DNA from 3 places in the Paenisporosarcina sp. NPDC076907 genome. Region 1 is predicted to be linked to each of the others. Evidence: riboswitches for the same ligand, from Rfam matches in the RefSeq annotation. Region 1 holds a riboswitch; each other region holds the start of a gene.
What was found. Region 1 has a riboswitch for S-adenosylmethionine ahead of metK (methionine adenosyltransferase). Riboswitches for the same ligand answer to the same signal wherever they lie in the genome.
Positions count from the first base shown of each region.

Region 2: linked by a shared signal. The riboswitch ahead of ACQKEV_RS04595 (methionine ABC transporter ATP-binding protein) and the one ahead of metK (methionine adenosyltransferase) in region 1 are both predicted to bind S-adenosylmethionine.
Region 3: linked by a shared signal. The riboswitch ahead of ACQKEV_RS16315 (methionine ABC transporter ATP-binding protein) and the one ahead of metK (methionine adenosyltransferase) in region 1 are both predicted to bind S-adenosylmethionine.

Region 1 covers NZ_JBNNIX010000002.1:724,260-727,542, reverse strand. The annotation lists gene pckA (phosphoenolpyruvate carboxykinase (ATP)) at 1-1,385, opposite strand, end outside; SAM riboswitch class I at 1,584-1,707, shown strand; gene metK (methionine adenosyltransferase) at 1,907-3,103, shown strand.
Region 2 covers NZ_JBNNIX010000001.1:941,444-944,726, forward strand. The annotation lists partial or broken gene ACQKEV_RS04590 (methionine ABC transporter permease) at 1-328, opposite strand, end outside; gene ACQKEV_RS04595 (methionine ABC transporter ATP-binding protein) at 342-1,370, opposite strand; SAM riboswitch class I at 1,515-1,630, opposite strand; gene ACQKEV_RS04600 (MerR family transcriptional regulator) at 1,881-2,264, shown strand; gene ACQKEV_RS04605 (acyl-CoA dehydrogenase family protein) at 2,261-3,283, shown strand, end outside.
Region 3 covers NZ_JBNNIX010000006.1:151,834-155,116, forward strand. The annotation lists gene ACQKEV_RS16310 (methionine ABC transporter permease) at 1-547, opposite strand, end outside; gene ACQKEV_RS16315 (methionine ABC transporter ATP-binding protein) at 543-1,556, opposite strand; SAM riboswitch class I at 1,626-1,734, opposite strand; gene ACQKEV_RS16320 (carbon-nitrogen family hydrolase) at 1,816-2,610, opposite strand; gene ACQKEV_RS16325 (pyridoxal phosphate-dependent aminotransferase) at 2,696-3,283, shown strand, end outside.

The sequences.
Region 1 (3,283 bases):
TCTGTTTCAACGTTGTCCAATTTACCTTCCAACGCTGCACGAACCATCGCACGTGTATAAGAAAGTTTCATACGGCTGCCTACTCCATATTCGCCGCCCGTCCATCCTGTGTTAACTAGGAAGACTTGAGCATCATGTTCGTCAATTTTATTACCCAACATTTCTGCATAAACAGTTGCAGGAAGGGGAAGGAATGGAGAACCGAAACAAGTAGAGAATGTTGCTTGTGGAGATGTAATTCCACGCTCTGTACCAGCTAATTTTGATGTAAATCCACTTAGGAAGTGATACATTGCTTGTTCTTTCGTCAACTTACTGATTGGAGGTAAAACGCCAAACGCATCAGCAGTCAAGAAAATGATGGTTTTCGGATGACCGGCAACAGAAGGATCAACAATGTTATCAATCGCTTGTAATGGGTAAGCCGCACGCGTGTTTTCAGTCAACGAAATATTTTCATAGTCCGGCATACGTGTTTCAGGGTCTAATACTACGTTTTCCAATACCGATCCAAAACGAATTGCATCGAAAATTTGTGGTTCATTTTCACGAGTCAAGTTGATTGCTTTCGCATAACAGCCGCCTTCAATATTGAAAACTCCATTATCTGACCATCCATGCTCATCATCACCGATTAATTTGCGATCTGCATCAGCAGATAATGTTGTCTTACCAGTTCCTGATAATCCGAAGAATAAAGCAACATCGCCTTTTTCACCAACGTTTGCAGAACAGTGCATAGGCAGAATGCCTTGCTCAGGTAGTAAGTAGTTCATGATAGAGAAAATTGATTTCTTCATTTCACCTGCATACTCTGTACCACCAATTAAAATGATACGTTCTTCCATTGAAACAATAATAAACGTTTCAGAACCAGTACCATCGATTGCAGGATCCGCTTTAAATGTCGGAGCGTATACAATCGTGAATTGAGCTTCATGCGTAGCCAACTCTTCTTGTGTTGGACGAATGAATAATTGGTGTGCAAAAAGGTTATGCCAAGCATATTCATTAATCACTTGCAAGGAAAGACGAGATTCTTTGTCTGCACCTGCAAAGCCATTGAAGACGAATAACTCTTCTTTTGTTTTTAAATAATTAACGACTTTCTTATATAAAGATGAGAAAATTTCAGATGATATTGGTTGGTTTACAGCGCCCCAATCAATCTTGTCCTTCGAGATATCTTCCACAACAACATATTTGTCTTTAGGAGAACGTCCTGTATATTTTCCTGTCTCTACTTTTACAGCTCCAGTTGATGTTAAGACAGCTTCTCCACGTAATGTTGCTTTCTCCACAAGTTGTGGGACTGAAAGTTGCACATGCACGTTTTGGCCATTTAACAAGTCGTTCAGCTCGTTCATCGTGTTCACTGAATTCATGTATATGTACCTTCCTTTGTCGTATATTACCCTTATAACGGGTTTATGCTTTATTCGAAAATTAGTATAACACATTACGTTTATTAATCTACACTAATAGCCTAATAAATTTTTTCTGATTTTCAAACATTTATATAGAATGAAAAAAATATTTGACAACCCATCATTAGTTTATTATGATGTAAAACTGAACGGATACTCTTATCCCGAGCTGGTGGAGGGGTCAGGCCCTATGAAACCCGGCAACCTGCAGTTATGAACCAAGTAGTAATTGGCAAAGGTGCTGAACCTGAAGCAAGGTGTATTCCTTGGATGATAAGAGTGAAAGGTGCCCATTAACGAATACCTTTCCTCATGTTTTTACGTGAGAGAGGGTTTTTTTTATGACATCTCCCTTTATCCTCGTGTGCAGAAGCCCGAAAAGGCGGAAGGTTTTATTCGAATGAATAAGCTGGACATGGGAAATGAGTACCGTTTGAATTTTCCGAGAGCAATCTCGAAGGATATAGGAGGAATTTTTAATGACAACTCGTCGTCTATTTACATCAGAATCAGTAACAGAAGGGCATCCGGACAAAATTTGCGATCAAATTTCAGACGCAATTTTAGATGCTATTTTAACAGAAGATCCAAATGCACGTGTTGCTTGTGAAACAACTGTAACTACAGGTTTAGTACTTGTTGCCGGTGAAATCACAACTTCAGCATATGTGGATATTCAAAAAGTGGTACGTGAAACAGTTCGAGAAATTGGCTACACACGTGCAAAATATGGTTTTGACTCAGAGACTTCTGCAGTATTGACTGCAATCGATGAGCAATCTGCTGACATCGCTATGGGTGTTGACAGAGCACTTGAAGCGCGTGAAGGTTCGATGACAGATTCAGACATCGAAGCAATCGGTGCAGGTGACCAAGGTTTAATGTTCGGTTTTGCTTGTAATGAAACACCGGAATTAATGCCACTTCCTATTAGTATGGCTCATAAGTTAGCTCGTCGTTTAGCACTAGTACGTAAAGAGGAAATTCTTCCATACCTACGTCCAGACGGCAAAACACAAGTAACTGTTGAATATGATGAAAACAATAAACCTTTGCGTATTGACACAATTGTTATTTCTACTCAACATCACCCAGAAGTAACACTTGAGCAAATTCAACGCAACTTGAAAGAACATGTCATCAATCCTGTAGTTCCTGCAGAATTAATCGACGAAAACACAAAATACTTCATTAACCCAACTGGCCGCTTCGTAATTGGTGGACCTCAAGGGGATGCTGGTTTAACAGGACGCAAAATTATCGTTGATACGTACGGTGGATATGCTCGTCACGGTGGCGGCGCATTCTCTGGTAAAGATGCAACGAAAGTTGACCGTTCAGCAGCATATGCAGCTCGCTATGTAGCTAAAAACATTGTTGCAGCAGGACTTGCTGACCGTTGTGAAGTTCAACTTGCTTATGCAATCGGTGTTGCACAACCCGTATCAATTGCAATCGATACATTTGGTACAGGTATTGTTGAAGAATCGAAACTTGTTGAAATTGTTCGCGAGTCATTCGACCTTCGTCCAGCTGGAATCATCAAGATGTTAGATCTACGTCGTCCAATTTACAAGCAAACTGCTGCTTATGGACACTTCGGTCGCACAGACTTGGATGTTCCATGGGAGAAAACAGACAGAGCGGCTACTTTGAAAGAAAAAGCAGGCGTTTAATACTAGGAAAAGCCATTCGAGGGAATTCCCTTGAATGGCTTTTTTAATGGTGGTTATTGGTTGAAAGGGAATAAATCAGTCGCGAATGGGAATAAATCGGTATGAGAGGCAAGAAGCTGCTTTCAAACAGGAAGAAACTAACAGTGGACGGGAACAAATCAATTTGAACAGGGAATAAAA
Region 2 (3,283 bases), on a different contig from region 1:
GAGTTTTCGACAAGCCGTGCAATGTACGGTGCTGCGTAAAAGACGAGTGGTACGATTGCAGCATTCGTACCGATGGCTGAGCCGATTATCAGTCTAGTTAGAGGGATGATTGCGACGAGCAAAATGATAAAAGGCACGGAACGTAAAATATTAATGACAGGATTCAAGATGTTGAAAATCCATTTATTGTCCAAGATATGGCCTTTTCGTGTAATGACGAGCAAGATGCCAAGTGGGAGACCAATCAGTGCCAAAAAATTAGCGAAATAGCGACCATGTAAAGCGTATCGCCAAAGCCAACCAGTAGTTGTTCGGTTGTAATTTCCATGCCCCATAATGTATCAGTCATGCAGTTTCACCTCCTGTATGATGAACCCTTCGTCTTTGATAAAGGAGAAAGATTTTTCTACCTCGCTCTTTTCACCTGTTACTTCGATAATCAAATTACCAAAAGGGGTCTCCTGGATCTCTGAAATGTTTGCTGAAAGAACACTTAAGTGCACGTCATATTTCTTAGCAATAGTCGAAAGTAAGGGCTGACTAGATGTGTTGCCGACAAAATTTATTTTCCAAATGATTGGCAGCGTGCTTGATAATACAGCATTTTTAAGAACGCTTTGTGGGATTTCGTCGTGAATGACTGTCCGAACAAAATTCTTTGCGATGTCCGTTTTTGGTGAAGCAAAGACATCAAAAACGGAACCTTGTTCCACTACGCGTCCGCCTTCCATGACCGCTACTTTGTTGCAAATTTCCCGGATGACGGACATTTCGTGTGTAATGAGCAGGATCGTAATGTCATATTCTTGGTTAATCTTTTTGAGCAGCTGCAAAACAGCGCTGGTCGTTTGTGGATCAAGTGCTGATGTGGCTTCATCACATAGCAGAATGGAGGGGTTTGTAGCTAGCGCTCTTGCAATCCCAATCCGTTGTTTCTGACCACCCGATAGCTGCTCGGGATAGTTCTTGGCTTTGTCTGCAAGCCCTACGAAGTCTAGTAATTCTTCAACACGCGTTTTGATTATTGATTTTGATGTGCCTGATAATACGAGCGGAATGGCAACGTTATCGAAAACAGTTTTGGAATTCAGCAGGTTGAAGTGTTGAAAGATCATGCCGATTTTTTTCTTTTGAGCTCGAAGTTGTTTAGGCTTCAGTGCAGTTAGTTGTTGTCCGTCAACTATTACTTGCCCGCTGGATGGGCGTTCGAGCAGATTGACCAATCGGATGAGTGTGCTTTTCCCTGCACCGCTATAGCCAACCACCCCGAAGATATCTCCTTTTTCAACAGTGAGGTCTATGCCTTTCAAGGCTTCAACCGTTTGCTTTTTGGTTTGAAATGATTTCGTGACTTGTTGGAATTCAATCAAGTGGATGTCGCCCCTTTCTATGTCATGTTCGTTATCAAAGAGGATGGGCAATAAAAAAAGCCCCTTCTGTCGATAGACAGAAGAGGCATACGTATGCAAAGAAAATGCGGACACAAATCCACAGAAAATTAGCTCGAACACTCCTTCTTATCTATCGAACAATAAATTGTCCGCTGGAATTAGCACAGTATTTTTACACGAAGTAAAAACCCGCTGCTGAGGTATCATAGGGCCAGGCCCTCCACATCTCTTGATAAGAAATCACGCATATTTAATTATGTTGTTCACTATAGTCTGAATATTTCAGCCTGTCAACTAGGTGATTAATAGTCGCAATAGTTTAATAATTATTCATTTCAAAAAATCACTGAATTTACGTGCTCGAATGGATGACGGGAAAATTGGATGTATTGTTTATGAAAAAAACAATCAATATTTTCATAAAGAGTCTTGAAGTTTACGTTAACGTCAATGTTAGAATAGGTAAAAATGGGAAGCGGTGAGGTGGGAATGAAGAGCATCGCAGAAGTAGCGAAAGAGTTTGGGGTGACGACGCGGACCATCCGATATTATGAGGAACTTGGCTTGTTGAAACCTGTTCGAACAGAGAGCAATATTAGGATGTTTGGACCAAAGGAGTACGCGAAACTTAAGTTGATCATCCGCGGAAAACAGTATGGTTTTAATCTGGATGAAATTAAAGAAATGGTGTTGTTGTTCGACCATGATCGGACGGGTGCTAAGCAGTTGGAGCGGACGATTGAGTATGGCACGACACGGGTGGCTGAGATAAATATGAAAATTCTTGATTTGCAGAATATGAAGTCTGAAATGGAAGAGTTGCTTGGGCAGTTCCAGGAAAAATTATCGAATTTAAAGGGGAATGTGAAATGATTCGACGAAATTTTTATTCTGAAGATGAAACGCTGCAACATATTTTGAGAAGTGGATTGCAACCTGACATGTTTGACTTTGCAGATAAGGCTTTGACTAAGTTTGGTGAGCAAGTAGCGAATGAAATTGATGAACGGGCTCGCCATACAGATCGTGAAGGTGCACCAAACTTGGTGAAATTCAATCGTTACGGAGAAGATGTTTCGGAAGTATGGGTCAATGAAGGGTACAAAAAGACCGTGCAGGAAACTTATGAAACAGGGATAGTCGGCTATGTGCACAAGAAGATACCGGAGTTGGATCGTAAGGGGAATTATTTGTACAGTTTTGCACAAGGCTACGTATTATCCCAATCAGAAGCGGGTTTTTATTGTCCCGTTACTTTGACGATGGCCACGGCATTCTTGCTCGACCATTATGCGGATGAAAAATTGAAAGATCGTTTCTTACCGCATGTGTGTGCCACAGGGGAAATGGAGTTGTTTGAAGGTGCCACTTTTTTGACTGAGCGGCAAGGTGGATCGGATGTTGGTGCAAATGTGGTAAAGGCTGAGCAGGAGGGTGATCATTTTCGATTATATGGCGAAAAGTATTTTGCCTCGAATGCCGGTATGGCAAAGGTCGCGATGGTTCTTGCACGAATCGATGGAGCGCCTGAAGGTTCACGTGGATTGACACTTTTTGCTGTTCCATGGCGACTGGAAGATGGTTCGTTGAATGGGATTTCCATTCGAAGATTGAAAGACAAGTTAGGTGTAAGAGCAGTGCCGAGTGGTGAAGTGGAATTCGACGGTGCGGTGGCTTATGCAGTGGGTGATAAAGCGAATGGCCTGAAATATATGATGGAAGCATTGAATTTATCGCGTATTTGCAATGCTGTCGCATCTCTTGGAATCATGCGCCGCGCATTAAATGAGGCTTCTGAATATGCTCATCAACGAGATGCTTTTGGACGAAAGCTTGTTGAGTTCCCGATGGTGCAGGATTCGTTAGGCAAATTGACGGCAAAATTGGAAGTA
Region 3 (3,283 bases), on a different contig from region 1:
AGCGAATCGCTAAGTCTCCAATACCGCCACCTCCTACAACTCCCGCCATTGCGGAGTAAGCAACTAAGCTGATGATGGTTAATGTTATGCCTTGTACAAGGCTTGATTTCGCTTCAGGCAATAACACATCTTTAATGATCATCCATGGTGTTGCGCCAACTGCAATGGCTGCTTCGATCACTCCTTTATCAATCTCGCGAAGTGACGTTTCAACAATCCGGGCGAAGAAAGGAATGGCGGCAACCGATAATGATACACTTGCAGCTGCTGGACCAATCGTTGAATCGACGAGTAACTTGGTTAAGGGAATAAGGGCTACCAACAAAATGATGAATGGAATCGAACGTACCATATTGACGATAAAACCGAGTATTCCTTTGATTACTCGATTTTCTAAAAATAAACCCCGATCAGTAACGAATAGGATGATGCCTAGTGGTAATCCGATAACAATGGCAACTGCTAATGAAATTCCGATCATATACATCGTTTGCCCGAATGCCTTCAGGATTTCTGGCCATAATTCAATTACATTCTGGATATCAATGCCCACTTCTTACCACCTCCACTTGCGCCCCGCGTCCTTCCATATACGTGATGGCTCTTGTTACATTTTCTGGTTGTCCTTGAATTTCCATCAAAAACAAGCCAAGTGGTACTTCCTGTATGTATTCAATCGAGCCATGCAAGAAATTACCGCGCACATCAAAATTCTGAACCATATCCGATATGACCCCTTCTCCCGCCACATTTCCTTTAAACAACACTTTCACAATGCGTCCAGTGACTTGATCCAAAATCGATTGAGGTACTTCAAACGACACCACACTGCTGATGAATTCTTTCGTTAAATCTGCTTGAGGATTAGAGAAAATATCGTATACCATTCCTTCTTCAACAACGCGCCCATCCTGCATAACGGCCATACGATCACATATTTCTTTTACCACATTCATTTCGTGCGTGATTAATACAATTGTGATGTTCAATTCACGGTTGATTTTTTTAAGTAATCGAAGAATGGATAAGGTCGTATTCGGATCCAGCGCTGATGTTGCTTCATCACAAAGCAAAACAGATGGGTTGTTTGCCAGTGCACGCGCTATCCCTACACGTTGCTTTTGTCCACCACTCAACTGTGCCGGATACACATCCTTCTTATCGGTCAGCCCGACCATCTCAAGCAATTCCAAAACACGCGTGGCCATTTTTTCTTTTGGCGTATCCGCAGCTTTTAATGCAAATGCAATATTTTCTGCAACTGTTTTTTGGCTGATTAAGTAAAAGTGTTGAAAGATCATGCCAATCTTCAAACGGGCTTTACGCAATTGTTCTCCTTTTAACTTTGTCAGGTCGCGACCATCTACTTCGATTTGGCCACTCGTTGGTCGTTCAAGTAAATTGATGCACCGTAACAGTGAACTCTTTCCTGCACCGGAGTATCCAACAATCCCGAACACTTCCCCTTCATTGATCGTAAGATTCACTCGGTCTACACCGATAACCGACCCTTTTTTCGTTACGTACTCTTTAGATAAATCAATAATGTGTATCATCACATGCTCCTTTTCACCAAATAAAAAATGCCTCTTTCATCATGAAAGAGGCACCGAAAAATGGATTTTGGGTTATCTTTCAGAATGAACTCATTCTGTAGGAATTGGCACCTTCCCAGCTTGTGCTGGGGGTTGCCGGACGTCATAGGGCCTATCCCTCGGTCTCTCTTGATAATGTTCCATATGTAGTTGTTTTGTTGCTCGAAATAAATCTTACGATGTTTTTACACAGGTGTCAAATACTTTTTGAAAATAATTTTCATTTTTCAAATAAAGGTTTATAGAGTGAGGGTCTGCGATCTTCAAATACTGGTATGCGAGTTCGCACTTCTTCCACTTCTGAAAAATCAACATCAACGACAGCATATTCTTCATGTTCTGCGCCTGTCCACAACACTTTTCCCCAAGGTGCAATAATCATCGATTGACCATTGAACTGATTGTTCGGATCGTACCCAGTTCGGTTAACCGCAATTACGAAACATTGGTTTTCAATGGCACGGGCTTGAAGCAAGATTTTCCAATGGTCAATACGCGTCTCAGGCCATTGTGCTGGTAAAAATAGCACTTTCGCTCCTGCCAATGCATGCGCCCGTAGCCATTCAGGAAACCTTAGATCATAGCATATGACCCCGCCAGCTTGAATAGAACCTAATGAAAAAACATTTGCATGATTTCCTGCTTGTAAATAAAGATGTTCATCCATGAGACGGAACAAATGCGCTTTATCGTATTCGGCAACAAGCTCTCCCTCATTCGAAAAGACATACATCGTGTTGTAGAAGTGGTCTCCTTTTTTCGTCGAAACCGAACCTCCGACGATATGAACATGATATGTACGCGCTAACTCAGAAAGAACCTCTTTTGTCCGTTTCCCTTCTGGATCTGCCAGTTGATCTAATTGCGTTAATGCATAGGCCGTATTCCACATTTCAGGTAAGACAACGAGCTCTGCACCCTCACTTGCGACCTTTTTTATGTACTTTTGAACGTTGGAAAAATTTTTTTCAGGCTCGGCAAACGCTACGTCGAGTTGAATGCATGCGATTTTCATGGGTACACCCCCTGTAGACAAGATACACAAAAGATTATAAGATTTGGCTGATGATTGCAACTATTTCAGAAAATGAGGAAACGCCATGGAACTTTCTAAGAAGCTTCAACAATTACCACCACAATTCTTTGCTTCACTTGTTCAAAAAGTAGGAGCTGCAGTAGCAGAAGGGCGCGATGTAATCAATTTAGGTCAAGGAAACCCTGACCAACCAACACCGCCACACATCGTAATAGCCTTACAAGAAGCTGCAGAAAATCCGATTACACATAAATACTCACCCTTCCGAGGAATTAGCGAATTAAAAGAGGCTGCAGCCGATTTTTATAAACGCGAATACAACGTTGACATCGACCCTACAACTGAAGTAGCGGTGTTATTTGGAACGAAAATCGGACTGGTTGAGTTGCCGATGGCTGTACTGAATCCGGGAGATTTAATGTTACTGCCTGACCCAGGCTATCCGGATTATTTATCAGGTGTCGTTATGGCAGACGTGCAATATGAAACGTTACCACTTATTGCTGCAAATCAATTTTTACCAGATTACTCTATGCTTTCTGAAGCAACAAAAGAACGTGCAAAACTTATGTATCTGAACTACCCAAATAATCCTACTGGAGCTACTGCAGACCTTGAATTCTTCAACCAAACAGTAGCGTTCGCAAAAGAG